One region of the Longicatena sp. 210702-DFI.1.196 genome, then DNA from elsewhere that is predicted to be linked to it. Evidence: a T-box and tRNA genes for the amino acid it is inferred to sense, from the RefSeq annotation. Region 1 holds a T-box; the other holds one or more tRNA genes.
The links. The T-box of region 1 lies ahead of serS (serine--tRNA ligase). A T-box ahead of a tRNA ligase gene usually reads a tRNA of that ligase, here a tRNA-Ser.
Positions count from the first base shown of each region.

Region 2: it has a tRNA-Ser gene. The T-box ahead of serS (serine--tRNA ligase) is inferred to sense a tRNA for this amino acid. The anticodon was not compared.

Region 1 covers NZ_JAJCPX010000050.1:155-3,568, reverse strand. Annotated here, with positions in the region: gene gyrA (DNA gyrase subunit A) at 1-1,940, shown strand, start outside; T-box leader at 1,951-2,161, shown strand; gene serS (serine--tRNA ligase) at 2,201-3,414, shown strand, end outside.
Region 2 covers NZ_JAJCPX010000015.1:47,356-50,769, reverse strand. Annotated here, with positions in the region: gene LI241_RS08140 (V-type ATP synthase subunit B) at 1-618, shown strand, start outside; gene LI241_RS08135 (V-type ATP synthase subunit D) at 621-1,259, shown strand; tRNA gene LI241_RS08130 (tRNA-Arg) at 1,427-1,503, shown strand; tRNA gene LI241_RS08125 (tRNA-Pro) at 1,511-1,587, shown strand; tRNA gene LI241_RS08120 (tRNA-Met) at 1,594-1,670, shown strand; tRNA gene LI241_RS08115 (tRNA-Ile) at 1,683-1,759, shown strand; tRNA gene LI241_RS08110 (tRNA-Ser) at 1,777-1,867, shown strand; tRNA gene LI241_RS08105 (tRNA-Met) at 1,912-1,988, shown strand; tRNA gene LI241_RS08100 (tRNA-Phe) at 1,992-2,067, shown strand; gene LI241_RS08095 (RNA polymerase sigma factor) at 2,530-3,045, shown strand; gene LI241_RS08090 (hypothetical protein) at 3,042-3,414, shown strand, end outside.

The DNA.
Region 1 (3,414 bases):
ATGATCCGGATATTACAGTCATGGAATTAATGGATAATTATATCAAAGGTCCAGACTTTCCAACTGGCGGTATTATTTTAGGTAGAAGTGGTATTCGTCAGGCATATGAAACCGGACGAGGTTCCATTATCACAAGAAGTAAATATCATGTGGAAGAAATGGGCAATGGCAAGAATCGTATCGTTGTCACAGAAATTCCATATCAGGTAAATAAAGCAAATCTAATTAGTAAGATTGCTGATTTAGTTCGTGAAAAACAGGTGGATGGTATTACCTATCTGAATGATGAATCGAATCGTGACGGTATTCGTATTGTCATAGAATTAAGAAAAGATGTACAGGTAGAAGTAGTGATGAATCAATTGTTCCGTCTGACATCTTTACAGACATCCTTTGGTGTCAATATGCTGGCATTGGTCAATGGTGCTCCTAAACAAATGGGCATTAAAGAAATGCTGCAGCATTATGTAGATCATCAGATTGATGTTGTTGTCAGAAGAACACAGTTTGATTTAAAGAAAGCTGAAGATCGTGCGCATATCTTAGAGGGTCTGCGTATTGCATTGGATCATATTGATGAAATCATTCGTTTGATTCGCGAAAGTCAAAATGATGCAGAAGCAAGAAGCGGTTTGATGGAACGTTTTAAATTAACCGAAATTCAGGCAAATGCAATCTTAGAAATGCGTCTGCGTCGATTAACCGGTTTGGAACGTGATAAGATTGAAAATGAATATCAGGAATTGTTAAAGACAATTGCTGATTTAAAAGATATCTTAGCAAATCATTCCCGTGTTATTCAGATTATTAAAGATGAATTAACAGAAGTAAAAAATCGTTTTGGTGATCCACGACGTACAGAAATCAGTGAAGCAGATTATTCCATGGAAGATGAAGATTTAATTCCGGTGGAAGATGTTGTTATCACAATGACAACAAATGGTTATATTAAACGTATGCCAATTGATACCTATCGTACACAGAATCGTGGTGGCCGTGGTGTCAAGGGAATGTCTGTGAATGAGGATGATATCGTTGAATTATTAACAACCATGTCAACACATGATTATCTGATGTTGTTCACAAACCTTGGTAAGGTTTATCGTATGAAGGGATATAAAATACCTTCTGCAGGTAGAACGGCGAAGGGTCTTCCAGTCGTTAATCTATTGAATCTGGATAAAGAAGAAAAGGTACGTGCTTTAGTACCGGTAAATCCGGAAAGTGAATCAGAATATCTGTTGTTTGTGACACAGAATGGTCTTGTAAAACGTACACCAATGAGTGAATTTGATTCGATTCGTCAAAATGGTAAGATTGCGATTACTTTACGTGATGATGATGAATTGATGGGTGTGAAGGAAACAACAGGCGATGATGAAATTATTATTGCCGGTTCTAATGGAAAGGCAGTTCGTTTCCATGAAGATGGTATACGTGCTATGGGACGTACGGCAAGTGGTGTCAAAGGCTTTAATGTCGATGGTTCCGTTGTTGTAGGTGTTGCGACTTCTAGAGATGGTACGCATTTATTAGCCGTTAGTGAAAATGGCTATGGAAAACGTACAGCTATTGAAGAATATCGTTTAACAACTCGTGGGGCAAAAGGTGTTAAGACAATTAACATTACCCAGAAAACAGGTGATTTAGTATCTGTAAGAGCAGTGAATGGTGATGAAGATGTCATGATCATTACAAATACAGGTATCATAATCCGTATTGCTGTTGAAAATATTGGTATTTATAGCCGAAATACACAGGGTGTAAAATTAATCAATGTTGGAGAAGATGAATCTGTAGCGAAGATTGCTATCGTTGATAAAGAAGAGGAAGCGGAAGATACGGCTGAAGTTTCGACAGAAACAGTTGAAAAAGCAGTAGAAACTGAAGAATCTGCGAAAGATGCCGTGGAACCAATTGACAACGAGAATAAAGAATGATATAAAAAATAAGAAAACGTCGATAAGGATAAGTAATAGAGTCTTTGAGCAAAGAGAGATAACGGCTGGTGTGAGTTATTGTCAAAGCTTTATGAAATCAACCTTGGAGTGAAGTAGTGAATAAAGTAGTTACTTCCGGTAGTACCGTTATCACTTGAGAGGATTCATAGTGTGATGCTATGAATTAAAAAAGGGTGGCAACACGAGGTATCGTCCCTTTCGGACAATACCTCTTTTTTATTTGTAAGGAGGATATAGCGATGTTAGATATGAAATTTTTACGTGAAAACGTAGATTCTGTAAAAGAGAACATGAAAAAGAAGTTTCAGGAACATAAGCTTGAATTAGTTGATAAAGTTGTCGAAATGGATAAAGTGAATCGCCAGTTAAAACAGCGTGGTGATGATCTGCGCGCAAAGCGTAATGCCATGAGCAAGGAAATCGGTGGATTGATGGCAAAAGGCTTAAAAGATGAAGCAAATGCAGTAAAAGCAAAAGTGCAGGCCATGGCAGATGAAATGAAAGAAATTGAAGAAAAAGAAGCGAAGATGGCTGCAGAAATAAAGGAAATCATGATGAAGATTCCTAACATGATTGATCCTAGTGTTCCTATTGGAAAAGATGATTCAGAAAATGTGGAATTACAAAAATATGGGGAACCGATCGTACCGGCTTTTGAAATTCCTTATCATACGGAAATTATGGAACGTTTTAATGGAATTGATTTAGATAGTGCCAGAAAAGTTGCAGGTAATGGCTTCTATTATTTGATGGGAGATATTGCAAGATTACATTCTGCTGTTATTTCTTATGCAAGAGATTTTATGATTGAGCGTGGCTTTACCTATGTGGTTCCACCTTTTATGATTCGCAGCAATGTTGTAACTGGAGTTATGAGCTTTGCGGAGATGGAAGGTATGATGTATAAAATTGAAGGCGAAGATTTGTATCTGATTGGAACAAGTGAGCATTCTATGATTGGTAAGTTCATTGATACAATTTTAGATGAAAAGGATTTGCCTTATACGTATACAAGTTATTCTCCATGCTTTAGAAAAGAAAAGGGAGCACATGGTATTGAAGAACGTGGTGTTTATCGTATTCACCAATTTGAGAAACAAGAGATGATCGTTGTTTGTAAACCAGAGGAAAGTGCAGATTGGTTTGTGAAACTTTATACGAATACTGTTGATTTATTTAGAAGCTTAGATATTCCTGTTAGAACTTTGGAATGTTGTTCAGGTGACTTGGCGGATTTGAAATGCAAGTCTGTCGATGTTGAGGCTTGGAGTCCAAGACAGAAAAAATACTTTGAAGTTGGAAGTTGTTCTAATCTAACAGATGCACAAGCAAGAAGACTTGGAATTCGTGTAAAAGGCAAAGATGGAAAATATTTTGCTCATACGTTAAACAACACAGTTGTTGCTCCTCCTCGTATGTTGATTGCTTTCTTAGAAAACAATCTGAATGAGGA
Region 2 (3,414 bases), on a different contig from region 1:
GGTTATCTGTATTCTGACTTGGCTTCCTTATATGAAAGAGCAGGAATCATTAAGGATGCAAAAGGTTCTGTGACACAGATTCCTATTCTGACGATGCCCAATGATGATATTACGCATCCAATTCCCGATTTGACTGGTTATATTACAGAAGGGCAAATCGTGTTAGATCGTAATCTGAATCAAATGGGAGTATATCCACCAGTAGGTGTCTTACCGTCTTTAAGCCGTTTGATGAAGGATGGCATAGGTGAGGGTTATACGCGTAAAGATCATTCTGATGTATCAAATCAGTTGTTTGCAGCATATGCCAAGGTACAGGATGCGCGTAGTCTGGCATCCGTTATCGGTGAGGATGAGTTAAGTGATGCAGATAAACAGTATATGGTATTTGGAAATCTATTTGAACAGTATTTCTTGAATCAAGGTTTTGAGGATAATCGAAGTATTGAAACAACCTTGGATTTAGGTTGGGATCTGATTTCTGTCTTACCTAAAGCGGAACTAGATCGTGTAGATAACGAGGTGTTGGAGAAGTTTTATGATCACAAACGTGCTGTGAAACGTTTCAACATCAAAGAGGAACCAATTATCCGTGAACTGGCGAATGAGGGTGAGTAGTCATGGCAAATAAACAGGTATTTCCTACGAAGGGAAATCTGATTGCGACGAAAAAGTCGAATGCGCTGGCTCATATGGGATATGAGCTTATGGATCGTAAACGGAATATTTTAACGCGTGAAATGATGGGTTTACTGGATGATGTCAAAATGTTACGTGATGAAATAACTGAGACTTATCAACGTGCATATGCGGCTTTACAGCAAGCGAATATGACGTTGGGTGTTATCAGTGATCTGGTTGAAGCAGTTCCTATCGATAATGGTATACATGTGAGTTATCGCAGTGTCATGGGTGTTGAAATTCCTAAGATTTCTTATGATAAGCCGGATTATACTTTGAGTTATGGTTTAGAACATGCGAATTCTAAATTGGATTATGCGTATCGCTGCTTTTATCGTGTGAAGGAGCTGACCGTTGTTTTGGCGGAGGTTGAGAATAGTGTTTATCGCTTGGCAAATGCTATTCGCAAGGCGCAAAAGCGAGCAAATGCGTTGAAGAATATCGTGATACCGGATTTTGAAGGAAATATTAAATTCATTAGTGATGCGTTAGAGGAAAAAGAGCGCGAAGAGTTTTCTCGACAGAAGGTTATTAAAGCAACGAAAGATAAAAAAAGTAGTCAGGAACGGCCTTTGTAGCTGTTCCTGATGATGTTAAAATGCTTTAAATAAAGGGTTTTAAAAGAGCCGTAAAAAGATTCAAAAAAGTTTTTAAAAAATTGAAAAAAACACTTGCATAAGTAGGAATTATTTGTTATTATATTAGGGCACTGATGAAGTGCAAAAGAAAAAATGGTTTCATAAATGCGCCCATAGCTCAACTGGATAGAGCGTTTGACTACGGATCAAAAGGTTGCGGGTTCGATTCCTACTGGGCGCGCCATTTATATCGGGATGTAGCACAGCTTGGTAGTGCACTTGATTTGGGATCAAGGGGTCGCAGGTTCAAATCCTGTCATCCCGACCATTATTTGGCTGGGTAGCTTAGTTGGCTAGAGCATCCGGTTCATACCCGGAAGGTCGCGAGTTCGAGTCTCGCCCCCGCCACCAATTTGGCTAAATGGACCCTTAGCTCAGTTGGTTAGAGCAGCCGGCTCATAACCGGTCGGTCGTAGGTTCGAGTCCTACAGGGTCCACCAAAATAAAACTATATTTTGGAGGAATACCCAAGTGGTTGAAGGGTCCGGTCTTGAAAACCGGTAGGTCGGGAAACTGGCGCCTGGGTTCGAATCCCAGTTCCTCCGCCATTACGTTATTCAAATATGTGAAAACCGAATCGCTCATTAAACATCGCGGGGTAGAGCAGCCTGGTAGCTCGTCGGGCTCATAACCCGGAGGTCGTTGGTTCAAATCCTTCCCCCGCAACCAAATGGTCCCGTAGCTCAGTCGGTAGAGCAACGGACTGAAAATCCGTGTGTCGTTGGTTCAATTCCGACCGGGACCACCATTTGAATAACTGGCCGTCTCTAGATGAGGCGGTTTTTTTTGTGTGGAATTGAACATTCGGATATGTCCGTTGCTTACATTCCTCATTAACGTCTATTCGAAAAAGTGGCGGGGGAAGGATGCAACATGCACGTGAGGGCTGCTCTGCCTGTACAATGGCGGAGAAATAAACCTACCGGTTTTCCAATCATGAACATGTTACTTGGGTATGACGTGGCGGGGGCTATTTTCATAACGTTCCCGCGACCTTGCTTACCCGTATGGATGACAGGATGAACGCAATTTTATGCTCAATTGATCTCGTCAAGTGCACTTCGTTCCTAACAGGGTAGTCAAACGCACATCCATAATCGTACACACCTTATTGTATTTCAAAATAGGCGTTACTACGACACGCATAAAAAAAACGATTAAAAGAAAACTTTTTTTCTGATTTATCAGTTAACTATATGAGGAGGCTGCTATGAAAGAACATACAATCATAGAACACATACGACATGGCGATGTGAATGCACTCGATACGTTGATCCGTCAATATTATCCACAGATATATTCCTATGTCTATGCACGTGTCAAACATCGTGATATTGCAGCAGATATTACACAAGAAGTCTTTATCCGTTTCACACAACATATTGACTCCTACACCTTTCAAGGAAAAACCAAACAATATTTACTAAGAATTGCCATCAATCAGTGCAATAGTTGGTATGCGAAATACAAAGAAATAGCATTGCCGGATGATTTGGAAATTGCTGATGAAAAAACAGAAGATACATACGATCGACAACGATTGATTTTTTATCTTAACAAATTGCCGGATGAACAAAAAGATGTATTATTGTTAAAATACTTTGAACAATTAAAAAGTAAAGAGATTGCAACATTACTAAACATTAGTGAATCTACGGTAAAAACGCGTGTTCGTTTGGGCTTAAAAAAACTTAAAACGTATATGAAAAAGGAGGAATGGCTATGAGAATACATTGGAAAGAATTGCGGCAATATGATGAAAAGGCAATGGAAAAAACGATAGCGCAATGCCAAACACTAATGAAACACAAAGAAAATTGGTTCGTCAGTAAAAAAACAGCCTATCGTCAATTTGCGAAATTAGAAATTAAACGTATAAGTGTAGTATATGGCTTCTTTTTACTCTGTTTACTATATTTTTTACTTTTTTCAGAACAAATGAAAATCGGAATCGTGTTGCTGTATTATCTGTTACTAGGGTCCTATTTTCTCTATCAATTATATGAATTTAAAAATAATGATATGGAAGAATTAATGCAGGCACTTCCAATTCATGAAGGTAAACGCTTTATCTTGCATATGTGTACGTTTCTTA